Regions from separate parts of the Streptomyces laurentii genome, predicted to be linked through region 2. Evidence: riboswitches for the same ligand, from Rfam matches in the RefSeq annotation. Region 2 holds a riboswitch; the other holds the start of a gene.
What was found. Region 2 has a riboswitch for S-adenosylmethionine ahead of ABZ693_RS09285 (aminotransferase class V-fold PLP-dependent enzyme). Riboswitches for the same ligand answer to the same signal wherever they lie in the genome.
Positions count from the first base shown of each region.

Region 1: linked by a shared signal. The riboswitch ahead of thrC (threonine synthase) and the one ahead of ABZ693_RS09285 (aminotransferase class V-fold PLP-dependent enzyme) in region 2 are both predicted to bind S-adenosylmethionine.

Region 1 covers NZ_JBEYHT010000007.1:23,998-31,186, reverse strand. Annotated here, with positions in the region: gene groL (chaperonin GroEL) at 1-33, opposite strand, end outside; gene ABZ693_RS06535 (cold-shock protein) at 535-738, opposite strand; gene ABZ693_RS06530 (MoaD/ThiS family protein) at 1,185-1,463, opposite strand; gene thrC (threonine synthase) at 1,558-2,898, opposite strand; SAM riboswitch class I at 2,917-3,056, opposite strand; gene ABZ693_RS06520 (glucosyl-3-phosphoglycerate synthase) at 3,178-4,122, shown strand; gene ABZ693_RS06515 (alpha,alpha-trehalose-phosphate synthase (UDP-forming)) at 4,204-5,592, shown strand; gene ABZ693_RS06510 (nuclear transport factor 2 family protein) at 5,707-6,084, shown strand; gene otsB (trehalose-phosphatase) at 6,101-6,967, opposite strand; gene ABZ693_RS06500 (DUF3263 domain-containing protein) at 7,157-7,189, opposite strand, start outside.
Region 2 covers NZ_JBEYHT010000010.1:77,208-84,396, forward strand. Annotated here, with positions in the region: gene qcrC (cytochrome bc1 complex diheme cytochrome c subunit) at 1-750, shown strand, start outside; gene qcrA (cytochrome bc1 complex Rieske iron-sulfur subunit) at 747-1,799, shown strand; gene qcrB (cytochrome bc1 complex cytochrome b subunit) at 1,796-3,421, shown strand; gene trpD (anthranilate phosphoribosyltransferase) at 3,581-4,645, shown strand; SAM riboswitch class IV at 4,768-4,884, shown strand; gene ABZ693_RS09285 (aminotransferase class V-fold PLP-dependent enzyme) at 5,061-6,383, shown strand; gene ABZ693_RS09290 (Lrp/AsnC family transcriptional regulator) at 6,529-6,810, opposite strand; gene ABZ693_RS09295 (rhomboid family intramembrane serine protease) at 6,865-7,189, opposite strand, start outside.

The sequences.
Region 1 (7,189 bases), on a different contig from region 2:
GGCCTCCTCGTCGAACGCGATGATCTTGGCCATGTGAAGTGGTCCTCCCGGACATGGGGTGGATAACGCTCCAGGACCGCGCCGACGCCCGCGACGGACGGCCGGCGCATGCCCCGTGGTTCCTTGCCCCACGCGGTTCGGCGGCCTCATCTGCCCGATCCTCGTAGCACTCTCACCTTCAGAGTGCTAACGCCAATGATTAGCACTCGACCCATGCGAGTGCAAGCGACTCTCGGCGATCGGGCGGCTCTCGGTCACCTCCGCCGCACCCTCGGTGCACCCCCGCCAGGCCTCCGCGGAGCCGCTGTGGAGCCGCTGCGGAGCCTCTACGGAGCCCCCACCGGGCCCCCGCCGGCCCCGCCGTCGCACCTTTCCACGAGGCGCACGCGCCCGTACCCCTGCGCGCGTGTACGGGCGCGCGTGCGCCCCCCACCCGCACAGGCACCCGCCCCCGTATACGCGCGAGGGGCCCGCATCCCGGTCAGGAATGCGGGCCCCTCGACGGAAGTGCGTCGGTGGCCGATCGCGCCGCGGTCAGACGGCGAGTTTGACCATGTCCGCCTGCGGGCCCTTCTGGCCCTGCGAGATCTCGAACTCGACCCGCTGACCTTCTTCGAGGGTGCGGTAGCCGTCCATCTGGATCGCGCTGTAGTGGACGAATACATCCGCACCACCGTCGACCGCGATGAAGCCGTAGCCCTTCTCCGCGTTGAACCACTTGACGGTGCCCTGAGCCATGCCTAACTCCCCTATTACTGGCCCTTGCGCGGGACCACACTTCGCGGACCCGGGTCAGACCCTGCGCCGGAACGCGTCGACCGCCGCTGAATGTATCTGCCCAACTGCCCTCTGCAACAGGTCAGTCGGACGAGAATTCTGGGTGCGACGGAATAGGGAATCGGTGCGAATACGCCGAATTACCGGGCAAGTCGGGCCCGGCAAATCAGTGCAGAAGGTGCAGAAGCCACGGCCTCTTTGGTCATATCTTGTCGCGGCGCCGCGCATTCTCATATGCGTCTGGCATGGGCGACGGAGGGGGCTTCCCCAACTCTATCGCGCTCAACCATGCAGAATTGCCCCTTCCGCTTGTTGATGCGGAAGGGGCAATTCCGTATTGCACTGGGTGAGCCGGGCGAGAGAAATGGGGCCGGTGAGACGAACCCCTAAGGGGCGGTCAGCTCACCTCAGCAGCCGCCGGCGACCGCCGGAATGATCGAGATTCCGGCGCCGTCCGGCGTCGCCGTCTCCAGGCCCTGCTCGAAGCGCACGTCGTCGTCGTTCACGTACACGTTGACGAAGCGGCGCAGCTTGCCCTGGTCGTCCAGGACGCGGGCGGCGATGCCGGTGTGGTTCTTCTCCAGGTCGGCGATGACCTCGGCGAGGGTGGTGCCCTCCGCCGGGACCTGGGACTCGCCACCGGTGTAGGTGCGGAGGATGGTGGGGATGCGGACGTTCACGGCCATGGGTTCACGGACCTTTCGGCGGGGAAGGCGGGAAGGCGGGAAGACAGAGGAGAGGTACGGGGGAATCCGGTAGGGACGGGACGCGGTACGGGGCTCAGTGAGCCAGGCCGGCGGCCCGGAAGGCGTCGAGGCTCGGCCGGATGGTAGCCGTCGCCTGCGAGGTCTCGGCCACCGCGTCCAGCGTCTTGAGCCCGTCCCCCGTGTTGAGGACGACGGTCGTCAGGCTCGGGTCGATGAGCCCGCTCTCCACCAACTTCCGCGCCACGCCCACGGTCACGCCTCCCGCCGTCTCGGCGAAGATGCCCTCGGTACGGGCGAGCAGCCGGATGGCGTCGACGATCTGCTCGTCGGTCACGTCCTCCACGGCGCCGCCGGTGCGGCGGGCGATGTCGAGGACGTACGGGCCGTCGGCCGGGTTGCCGATGGCCAGGGACTTGGCGATGGTGTCCGGCTTCTGCGGGCGGACCACGTCGTGCCCGGCCTTGAAGGCGGTGGAGACCGGGGAGCAGCCCTCGGCCTGGGCGCCGAAGATCTTGTACGGCTTGTCCTCGACCAGACCGAGCTTGATCAGCTCGCGCAGCCCCTTGTCGATCTTCGTGAGCTGCGAGCCGGACGCGATCGGGACGACGAGCTGGTCCGGGAGCACCCAGCCGAGCTGCTCGCAGATCTCGTACGCCAGGGTCTTGGAGCCCTCGCCGTAGTACGGGCGGAGGTTGACGTTCACGAAGCCCCAGCCCTCGCCGAGCGGGTCGCCGATGAGCTCCGAACAGAAGCGGTTGACGTCGTCGTAGTTGCCCTCGATGGCGACGAGGTCGCCCCCGTAGACACCGGCCATGACGACCTTGCCCTGCTCCAGGTCGTGCGGGATGAACACGCAGGAGCGGAAGCCGGCCCGGGCGGCCGCGGCGCCGACGGCGCCGGCCAGGTTGCCGGTGGAGGAGCAGGACAGGGTGGTGAAGCCGAAGGCGCGGGCGGCCTCGATGGCCTGGGCGACGACGCGGTCCTTGAAGGAGTGGGTCGGGTTGCCGGAGTCGTCCTTCACGAACAGCTTGCCGGGCTCGACGCCGAGTTCGCGGGCCAGGTTGTCGGCCTTGACGAGCGGGGTCCAGCCGGGGTTCAGATTGGGCTTCCCGGCCACGTCGGCGGGGACGGGCAGCAGCGGGGCGTAGCGCCAGATGTTGGCGGGACCGGCCTCGATACGGGCGCGCAGCGCCTCGGGGTCCCCGGCCGGCAGGTCGTAGGCGACTTCGAGGGGGCCGAAACAGAGTTCGCAGGCGAAGACCGGGCCGAGCGGGACGGTCTGGCCGCATTCCCGGCAGGAAAGGCCGGACGCGGGACCGAGGTCGACCGGGCCGCCGGCGGCGGAAGCGGGGGCGGAACCAGAGGCGCCGGCGGAAGCGGAATGGGTGGTGGGTGCAACCGTCTGTGAAGCCATGGCAGGCGAGGCCCTTTCTCCTCATCTTCCTCACGACGCATTTCGCCATGAGACGGATTTGGCACCTTCCCAAGCCGGGGACCTCGCGCGAACGAGAACCGACTGGAGGGTTGCCGGGGCTTCAACGGGCCGTGTCCCTCTGCCCCTCTGGATGAGCGGTATTCGATTGTGAAACGCGGCCGGCACCCCGACATGCACCGGGCGGCTGCGTTGTTCAAGACTGTAACCGAAGCCTTCGAAGCCGGAGACGGGCGTCCGATCCGCGAGATGGAGATCATGTTGCTGGAAGAAGTGGAACGCTGGCTGGCCCGGCGGTCCTGGTCGGTGGCCGACCGCCCGCTGGAGCGGATCCTCGCGGCCAAGCGGGGCACGAAGGTCAGTGTCGTGCTGCCCGCGCTGAACGAGGAGGCGACGGTCGGCGCGATCGTCTCGGTGATCCGCCGCGAGCTGATGTCCGAGGCGGTGCCGCTGGTGGACGAGCTGGTGGTGATCGACTCGGGCTCCACCGACCGTACGGCGGAGGTGGCCGCGGCGGCCGGGGCGCGGGTGGTGGCGCGCGACGCGATACTGCCGCGCATACCGGCGGTGCCCGGCAAGGGCGAGGTCCTGTGGCGGTCACTGATGGTGACGAGCGGCGACGTGATCTGCTTCGTGGACGCCGACCTGAAGGACTTCTCGGCGGACTTCGTCTCGGGGATCGTGGGGCCGCTGCTCACCGACGCCGACGTGGCGTTCGTGAAGGCGATGTACGACCGTCCGCTCGGCGACGCCCCGGGCCAGGGCGGCCGGGTGACGGAGCTGGTGGCACGGCCGTTGCTGAACCTGCACTGGCCGCGGCTGGCCGGGGTCGTGCAGCCGCTGGGCGGCGAGTACGCGGCGCGGCGGTCGCTGCTCGAACGGCTGCCGTTCCCGGTCGGTTACGGGGTGGAGCTGGGCCTGCTGGTGGACGCGCTGCACACGGTGGGCCTGGACGCGCTCGCGCAGGTCGACGTGGGCGTGCGCAAGCACCGGCACCAGGACGGGCGGGCCCTCGGCCGGATGGCCGCGGCGATCTACCGGACCGCTCAACTCAGGCTCTCCCGGGGCCACTTGGTTCGGCCGCGGCTCACGCAGTTCGAGCGCGGCGAGGACGGGTTCGTACCGCGGACGTACGCGGTGGACACGGAGGAGCGGCCGCCGATGGCGGAGATCGAGGAGTACGCGGAGCGGCGCGACGTGGCCTGACCGGGGAAGGTGACCGAACGTGACGATCCCGGCCCCGAATCCGTACGTTTGAGCGTTTAGCGGACGGGCTAGGTTCGCCATATGGCTTCCGTACTCGTGGCATCGAACCGCGGCCCGGTCTCGTACACCGTGCGGGAGGACGGATCGCTGGCCGCCCGGCGGGGCGGCGGGGGGCTCGTGTCGGGACTTTCCGCGCTGTCCGGCGGCTCCGGCGGGGATTCCCGGGCCGTGGACAGCCTGTGGGTGTGCGCGGCGCTCGGTGACGGCGACCGCGAGGCGGTGCGGCGCGGGGGCGCGGAGCCGGGCGTACGGATGCTGGACATCGACCCGGACGTGTACGACGACGCGTACAACGGGATCGCGAACTCGGTGCTGTGGTTCCTCCACCACCACCTCTACGACATCCCGCGCGAGCCCGTCTTCGACGCCGCCTTCCGCCGCCGCTGGGCCGCGTACCGCGCCTACAACCGGGCCTTCGCCGAGGCCCTGGCGGAGGCCGCCGACGAGGGCGCCGCGGTGCTCGTACAGGACTACCATCTCGCCCTGGTTCCCGGGCAGTTGAGGGCGCTGCGCCCTGATCTGCGGATCGGGCACTTCACGCACACGCCATGGGCGGCGCCGGAGTATCTGCGGATGCTGCCGGAGGACGCCCACGAGGAGCTGGTGGAGGGCCTGCTCGGCGCGGACGAGGTGGGCTTCCACACCCGGGCGTGGGCCGCCGCGTTCCTGGCCGATCCGCTGGTGGAGCGCACGATCGGGGAGACCCGGGTACGGGTGCACCCGCTCGGCGTGGACGGCGACGAACTGCGCGCGCTCGCGCACCGGCCGGAGGTGGACGCGCGGCTCGCCCGGCTGCGGGAGGAGGCCGGCGCGGACCGGAAGACCATCGTCCGGGTGGACCGCACCGAACTCTCCAAGAACATCCTGCGCGGCCTGCTCGCCTACCGCGAACTGCTCACCGCCCACCCCGAATGGCGCGGCCGGGTGGTCCACCTCGCCTCCGCCTACCCCTCCCGCCAGGACCTGGAGGTCTACCGCGCGTACACCGCCGCCGTCGCCGAACTCGCGGACCGGATCAACGAGGAGTTCGGCACCCCGGACTGGCGGCCGGTCCTGGTCTCCGTCGAGGACGACTTCACCCGCTCCCTCGCCGCCTACCGGCTCGCGGACGTGGCCCTGGTCAACCCGGTGCGGGACGGCATGAACCTGGTCGCCAAGGAGATCCCGGTGGTCTCCGACGAGGGCTGCGCGCTGGTGCTGTCCACGGAGGCGGGCGCGTACGAGGAGCTGCGCGCCGACGCGTTGGCCGTCAACCCGTACGACGTGACTGCGACCGCCGAGGCCCTCCACGAGGCCCTCTCGATGCCGGCGGCGGAACGCGCCGACCGCACCAAGCACCTCGCCGACGCCGCCACGAACCACCCGCCCCAGCGCTGGTTCCGTGCCCAACTGGACGCGCTGCGAGGCTAGTCGCCCTTCCCGCTCGCCGCTCGTCTCCCTCGTGCCGGGACCGGAGTGATCCACCGTGACCGGAAGGCGGCTCAGGGGGACGAGCGCACCCGAATCGGCTGGTATCACTGAGGCATGCATGAAGAGACCGCACGCTCCGCGATCGACACATTCATCTCCGCGTTCAACGCCTCGGACGACACCTATGTGACCGTCCTGCTCTCCGAGGCCCTGACCTCGGACGTGGTCTTCTGGGGACCGTTGGGTCGCAGCGAGGGAATCGCGGCGGTCGAGCGGTTCGTGCGGGACATCCGGAGCCACCCGGCGGGGACGGGCACGATGGTGCGCTGCTCGGCGGTGGACATGCCCGACGAATGGGCCCGGTACCAGTGGGTCTTCACCACGCCCGCCGGCGGCCCCCGCCTGGCGGGAACGGACGTCGTCCATCTGCGGCGGAGCCTCATCGACCAGATCATCGTCTTCGCCGGGGAGATCGAGCCGTCCGCCTCCTGAGTCGTCCTGGGACTTCCTAGTCGCTCTGCTCCTCGGCCTTCTCCTCGATCGCGCGGGCCAGGGCCGCGAGGAAGTCGACCAGGGCGGCCGGACCCGCGACCGTGAGGTCGGCGCGTTCGGCGAGGTCGGGGACGGCGGCGGATTCGGCGGCCGAGCAGACCAGGACGCCGGGCAGGCCCTCGGAGCGGAGCTTCTCGACGGCGGTGTACGCGGGGATGTCGCCCAGGTCGTCGCCCGCGTACAGGACGGAGGCGGCGCCGGTCTCGTGGAGGTACGCGGCGAGGGCGAGGCCCTTGTCCATGCCCGGCGGGCGCAGTTCCAGGACCAGCCGGCCCGGTTCGAGAACGAGGCCGTGGGCGGCGGCGAGGTCGCCGAGCGGGCCCTTCAGGGCCTCGAACGCGCCCTCCGGGTCGTCGGCGCGGCGGGTGTGGACGGCCAGCGCGCGGCCCTTCTCCTCGATCCAGGTGCCGGGCCAGGCACCGATCCGGTCGAGGAAGCCGGGCAGCTCGGCCCGGACGGTCGCGACACCCGGGTGCGGGGCGGCGGCCCGCACGGTGCCGGTGACGGCGTCCCAGCGCTCGGCGCCGTAGTGGCCGAGGACGACGAGGTGTTCCAGGCCGGGGACGCCGGCGAAGCCGCCGTACCGGACCGCCACGCCCGCGGGCCGGCCGGTGACGACGGCGACGGAGGCGACGTGCGGGGCGAGGGCGGCGAGCGCGGGGACGGCGCCGGGGTGCGCGCGGGCCCGTTCGGGGTCGGGCACGATCTCGGCGAGGGTGCCGTCGAAGTCGAGGGCCACGACGGCCTTCCCGGGGCGGGCGAGGAGCGCGGCGAGTCCGTCGCGGCCGGCGGCGGTGGTCGGATGCGGAAGGCTGCTGACCATGCGCACGACCCTACCGAGCCGCGGCCGTCCCGTCAGCGGCTGGGAACCGGACGATCCGCGGCGTGCGGCCGGACGTCACCCGGCGGACGCGGGGCCGCACCGGCCGGACGCGGGCACCGCGGCCGTCGCCACGCTCGCCGCCAGGGCCGCCGCCAGGGCCGTCGCGGGGGCCGTCACCAGGTCCGTCCGTCACCTGCGGGATTCGCGTGCGGCGCGGACCCG
Region 2 (7,189 bases):
GCGCTGGCGGCAACTGGGGGGCTGTACGCCGCGTTCGCGCCCGCGGGCACGGCGAAGGCCGATGAAACCGCCCAGTCCCTCGCCATCGAGGAGGGCAAGAAGCTCTACGCCGTCGGCTGTGCAAGCTGCCACGGAACCGGCGGTCAGGGCACCAGTGACGGTCCGCAGCTCGTCGGCGTGGGCTCGGCGGCGGTGGACTTCCAGGTCGGCACCGGCCGTATGCCCGCGCAGCAGCCGGGCGCCCAGGTTCCGAGGAAGAAGGTCATCTACTCGCAGGCTGAGATCGATCAGCTCGCGGCGTACGTGGCGTCCCTCGGTGCCGGCCCGATCACGCCGAAGCCTGGCCAGTACAGCCCTGAGGGTGCCGACGCCGCCCGCGGTGGCGAGCTGTTCCGCACCAACTGTGCCCAGTGCCACAACTTCACCGGTGAAGGCGGCGCGCTGACCTACGGCAAGTACGCCCCCACCCTCGAAGGCGTGGAGCCGAAGCACCTCTACGAGGCCATGCAGACCGGCCCGCAGAACATGCCCTCCTTCCCCGACACCACCATGCCGGAGCAGCAGAAGAGGGACATCATCGCCTACGTCCAGGCTGTCAACAGTGACAAGGCCGACAACCCGGGTGGTCTCAAGCTCGGTGGCCTCGGCCCCGTCAGCGAGGGTCTGTTCGCTTGGATCTTCGGCCTGGGCGGTCTGATCGCAGTTGCCATCTGGGTCGCGGCCCACACCGCTAAGGCCAAGAAGTCATGAGTACCCAAGAGAATCCTGAAGAGAACCTGCCGTCCGCGCAGGACACCGCGCACGGCGCGGTGAAGGTCGCCGACGACCCGTTCGCCGACCCGGGCCTTCCGCCCCACAAGCCGCGCATCCAGGACATCGACGAGCGGGCCGCCAAGCGGTCCGAGCGTGCGGTCGCCTTCATGTTCACGCTCTCGATGCTGGCCACCATCGGCTTCATCGCGTCGTACGTGATCTTCCCGGTCGACCAGATCGTCTACATCTGGCCGTTCGGCCGGGTGTCCGCGCTCAACTTCGCCCTGGGTCTGACCCTCGGCGCGGCGCTCTTCTTCATCGGCGCGGGCGCGGTCCACTGGGCCCGCACCCTGATGTCCGACGTCGAGGTCGCCGACGAGCGTCACCCGATCGAGGCGACGCCGGACGTCAAGGCGAAGGTCATGGCGGACTTCGCGGCCGGTGCCGCCGAGTCCGGCTTCGGCCGCCGCAAGCTGATCCGCAACACGCTCTTCGGAGCGCTCGCGATGGTGCCGCTCTCCGGCATCGTCCTGCTGCGCGACATGGGTCCGCTGCCCGAGAAGAAGCTCCGCAGCACGCTGTGGGCCAAGGGCAAGCAGCTCATCAACATGAACACCAACGAGCCGCTGCGTCCCGAGGACGTCGCCGTCGGTTCGCTGACGTTCGCGATGCCCGAGGGCCTCACGGTCCACGACGAGCACTTCCAGACCGAGATCGCCAAGGCCGCCCTGATGATCGTCCGGATCCAGCCGGACGACATCAAGGACAAGAACGAGCTCGAGTGGTCGCACGACGGCATCGTCGCGTTCTCGAAGATCTGCACCCACGTCGGCTGCCCGATCTCGCTGTACGAGCAGCAGACGCACCACGTGCTCTGCCCGTGTCACCAGTCCACCTTCGACCTGTCCGACGGCGCCCGCGTCATCTTCGGCCCGGCCGGGCACGCCCTGCCGCAGCTGCGGATCGGCGTGAACGACAAGGGTTACCTCGAAGCGCTCGGCGACTTCGAAGAGCCCGTCGGTCCTGCATTCTGGGAGCGCGGATGAGCACCGTGACCGATACGAAGAAGCCGGCCTCCCGTGGTGAGCGGGTCGCCGACTGGGCCGACGGCCGTCTGGGGATCTACTCGCTGGCCAAGGCCAACCTGCGGAAGATCTTCCCGGACCACTGGTCCTTCATGCTGGGCGAGGTCTGCCTCTACAGCTTCCTCATCATCATCCTGACGGGCGTCTATCTGACGATGTTCTTCCACCCGTCGATGAACGAGGTGGAGTACACCGGACCCTTCGTCCCGCTTCAGGGACAGCTGATGTCCGAGGCGTTCAACTCGACCATGCACATCTCGTTCGAGGTGCGCGGTGGTCTGCTGATCCGGCAGATCCACCACTGGGCGGCGCTGATCTTCCTCGCCGGCATGTTCGTGCACATGATGCGCGTGTTCTTCACGGGTGCGTTCCGCAAGCCGCGTGAGATCAACTGGCTGTTCGGCTTCCTGCTGTTCTTCCTGGGCATGTTCACCGGTTTCACCGGCTACTCGCTCCCGGACGACCTGCTCTCCGGCACCGGTGTGCGCTTCATGCAGGGCGCGATCCTGTCCGTGCCGATCGTCGGTACGTACCTCTCGATGTTCCTGTTCGGCGGCGAGTTCCCGGGCGGCGACTTCGTCGCGCGGTTCTACTCGGCGCACGTGCTGCTGCTCCCGGGCATCATGCTCGGCCTGGTGGTCGCGCACCTCATCCTGGTGTTCGTCCACAAGCACACGCACTTCGAGGGCCCGGGCCGCACCAACAAGAACGTCGTCGGCATGCCGCTGATGCCGGTCTACATGGCCAAGGCCGGAGGATTCTTCTTCCTGGTCTTCGGTGTGATCGCGATCGTCGCGGCCGTCGCCTCGATCAACCCGATCTGGGGCATCGGCCCGTACCGCCCGGACCAGGTGTCCACCGGCGCCCAGCCCGACTGGTACATGGGCTTCGCCGAGGGTCTGATCCGTGTCATGCCGGGCTGGGAGATCAACCTGTGGGGCCACACGCTGGTCCTCGGTGTGATGATCCCGCTGGCGATCTTCCCGGTCGTCCTCGGTGTGATCGGTGTCTACCCGTTCATCGAGTCCTGGATCACCGGCGACAAGCGCGAGCACCACATCTCGCAGCGCCCGCGCAACGCGCCGACGCGCACCGCGTTCGGCGTCGCGTGGATCACCGCGTACATGATCATGCTGGTCGGTGGTGGAAACGACCTCTGGGCCACCCACTTCCACCTGTCGATCAACGCGATCACCTGGTTCGTCCGGATCTTCTTCTTCCTCGGACCGGTCATCGCCTTCGTCATCACCAAGCGGATCTGCCTCGGCCTGCAGCGCCGGGACAAGGACAAGGTGCTGCACGGACGCGAGTCCGGCATCATCAAGCGCCTGCCGCACGGTGAGTTCGTCGAGGTCCACCAGCCGCTCAGCCAGGGCGAGCGCTACAAGCTCACCGCCCACGAGCAGTACGACGCCGCCGCGCTGCCGCCGGCCGTCGACGAGAACGGCGTGGAGCGCAAGGTCGGCCGCATGGAGAAGCTCCGGGTCAAGCTCAACCGGGGTTACTACGGCGCGGACAGCCAGATCGCCAAGCCCACGGCGGAGGAGTTCAAGGAGATCGAGAGCGGCCACGGCCACCACTGATCCCGTAAGACTCCCGACCCCCGGGGCCTGAGCCCCGGACGCAAGGTCGCCACGGTGAGAGCCCCGTCCATTCGATGGACGGGGCTCTTTGCCATGCCCGCGGATCGATAGGGTGGAGACCGTCCGAACCCATACGCACGCACGTACACAGGAGCGACCATGAGCGCTGTGAACCCCGCTGGAGGCGACATCGCGGCGGGCCGCTCCTGGCCCGTCCTGCTGAACGGCCTGCTCGACGGCCGTGATCTGTCCGCCGACGAGACGGCCTGGGCGATGGACCTGATCATGCGCGGCGAGGCGACCGACGCGCAGATCGCCGGCTTCATGGTGGCGCTGCGGGCCAAGGGCGAGACGGTCCAGGAGATCAGCGGTCTCGTCCGGACCATGTACGCGCACGCCAACGTCATCGAGGTGCCCGGGCCGGCCGTCGACATCGTCGGCACCGGCGGCGACGGCGCCAAGACGGTCAACATCTCCACGATGTCGTCGATCGTGGTCGCCGGCACCGGGGTCAAGGTCGTCAAGCACGGCAACCGGGCCGCGTCCTCCGCCTCCGGCTCCTCCGACGTCCTGGAGAAGCTCGGCATCAATCTGAACCTGACACCGCGCCGGGTCGCCGAGGTGGCCGAGGAAGCCGGCATCACCATCTGCTTCGCGGTGCGGTTCCACCCCTCGCTGCGGCATGTCGCGGCGGCCCGCGGCCAGCTCGGCATCCGCACCACCTTCAACGTGCTCGGCCCGCTGACCAACCCGGCGCAGGTCCGCGCCCAGGCGGTCGGCGTCGCCGACCCCCGGATGGCGCCGATCGTGGCCGGGGTGCTCGCCGAACGCGGCAACTCCGCGCTGGTCTTCCGCGGCGACGACGGCCTGGACGAGCTGACCACCACCGCCACCTCCCGGGTGTGGGTGGTCCGCGACGGGGCCGTCACCGAGGAGCGCTTCGACCCGCGCGACGTCGGCATCGAGCTGGTGCCGCTGGAGGCGCTGCGCGGCGCCGACGCCTCGTTCAACGCCGACGTCGCCCGCCGGGTGCTGGCCGGCGAGACCGGTCCGGTCCGCGACGCGGTGCTGCTCAACTCGGCTGCGGCGCTGGTCGCCCTGGAGCCGGGCGAGGGCACGCTGGCGGAGCGGCTGCGGGCCGGCATGGACCGGGCGGCCGAGTCCATCGACTCGGGGGCCGCCCGGCGGACCCTGGAGCGCTGGGTGGCCGCCAGCAACGCCTGAGCGGCCGTCGGCCGTCCACGCCGTACGCCTGAGCGGCCGTTCGCCGCAGGTCGGCGCGACCCCGTCCCGGATGCCGGGACGGGGTTGCGCCGTTTCGATCGACTGGCATAGGTTCTTCGGCAGGTCATGAGTGACAGCGACAAAGCCCCGGCTGGCTGTCCGGCAACCCTCCGTCCGTGGCGGGGTGCCCCGGGTGAAGACCAGGCCGTACGAGCAGAAGCCGACGGCAAGCGCGGACCCCTGTGCACCACCCTGGGGTCCTTGGTCCTCCAGGGAGCGGTGTCTCGTGAGCCAGCGAATGCGCTAGGGCTGTTTTCGGCCCCTTCCTTTCATTCGACACCCGTCCGCAGTACACGTGTTCGTACTGTCGTCGCACGGGCCTTCGCGCACCCCTTTTCTCCCGGGAGACACCGTCATGTCCGCATACCCGCACACCGCCGTGACCGACTCCGACGCCCTCTGCGACGTCCCGCTGCCGGTCCTCGGCCGCGATGTCACCGTGCCCCTCGCCGACGGCGGCGAGATCACCTACGCCGCGCTCGACTACGCGGCCAGCGCCCCGGCGCTCCAGCGGGTCTGGGACGACGTCGCCGCGTACGCCCCCTACTACGGCAGCGTCCACCGCGGCGCCGGATACCTGTCCCAGCTGTCCACCGACCTGTTCGAGAACAGCCGCGCCGAGATCGCCCGCTTCCTCGACTGCCGGCCCGCCGACCAGGTCGTCTTCACCCGCTCCACCACCGACTCGCTCAACCTGCTGGCGCACGTGCTGCCCGCCGGCTGCGAGGTCTTCGTCTTCGAGACCGAGCACCACGCCGCGCTGCTGCCCTGGAGCGACGCCCGGGTCACCGTCCTCGACGCGCCCCGTGATCCCGCCCAGGCCGTCGCCACCCTGGAGCGGGCGCTCGCCGACCGGGAGCCCTACGGCCCGGCACTGGTCTGCGTGACCGGCGCGTCCAACGTCACCGGCGAACTGTGGCCGGTACGCGACCTGGCCGCCGCCGCGCACGCGCACGGTGCCCGGATCGTGCTCGACGCCGCCCAGCTGGCGCCCCACCACCCGGTCTCCGTACGGGACTTGGGCGTCGACTGGGTCGCTTTCTCCGGGCACAAGCTGTACGCGCCCTTCGGCTCCGGCGTGCTCGCCGGCCGGGCCGACTGGCTCCAGGACGCCGAGCCCTACCTGGCCGGCGGCGGCGCCTCCCGTACGGTGGCGCGCCGGGCCGACGGCGGGGTGGACGTGGAGTGGCACACCACCGTCGCCCGGCACGAGGCGGGTTCGCCCAACGTCATCGGCGCCTACGCCATCGCGTCCGCCTGCAAGGCCCTCACCGAGGCCGGTTTCGACCGGCTCGTCGCCCGCGAGCGGCAGCTGATCGCCACCCTCCGCGCGGGCCTCGCCGAGGTGCCGGCGGTGCGGGTGCTCACCCTCTTCGGCGACGACCACCCGCGCGTCGGCGTGCTGTCCTTCGTCGTCGAGGGCTGGAACAGCTCCCGGTTCGCCGCCGCGCTTTCCGCCGAATACGGCATCGGGGTGCGCGACGGCCTGTTCTGCGCCCACCCGCTGGTGCGCGCCCTGCTCGGCGGCGACCCGGCCGCGCCGGGGGAGTGCGGCGCCCCGGCGTCCTCGCTCGCCGCGATCCGGGTGAGCTTCGGCGCCGGAACCCCGGACGAGCACGTGGAGCGGTTCATCGGCGCGGTGCGCGAACTGGTCCGCCGCGGCCCGGACCGCGGTTGACGTTCACCGACCGGGTCCGGGGGGCCCTGACCGGGGCCGATGGCTCAGAGCGCAGTCACCGCGGACCCGTGTCGAATCCCCCGTACGAGTGAAGCCGGCCTCCCATGGGGGAGAGGCCGGCTTCCTCGCACCGCGGAGAACCGTGTCAGGACTCCAGACCGATGGCGAAGGCCGCGTCCAGATCGTGCTGCGAGTAGGCGCGGAAGGCGACATGCGTGTCGGTGCCCTCGACACCCTGGATCTTGGAGATCCGGCCGGGAATGACATCGGCCAGATCGTCGTGCCGCCCCACCCGGACCATGGCGATCAGGTCGTACGTACCGGTGACGGAGAAGACCTCGGTGACGCAGTCGACCGACGCGATCTCCTCGGCGATCTCCGGGATGCGGTCCACGCTGGTCTTGATGAGCACGATCGCGGTGATCACGGCTGGCTTTCTCCCTCGGTGGCCGCGGCTGGTGGCCTCACTTTAGCCCGCCCGTCACCCACCACCACCCTTGGAGGGAAGCGCTGCGCGAGCCCCTCCTTTCCTTCCATGGCGCACCCACGCGTAGGCGAACCCCAGCGCGAAGCCGATGACGTGCGCCAGATAGGCCACGCCAGGCCCCGCCCCCGCCGACCGTGCCGCCAGCCACTGGAGCGCGAACCAGAAGACCAGCACCACCCACGCCGGGAACCGCAGCGGCAGGAAGAAGAGGAACGGGAAGAGGCTGGTCACCCGCGCCCGCGGGAACAGCAGCAGGAAGGCCCCGAGCACCCCCGAGATCGCCCCCGACGCCCCCACCAGGGTCTGCCCGCTGTCCGCG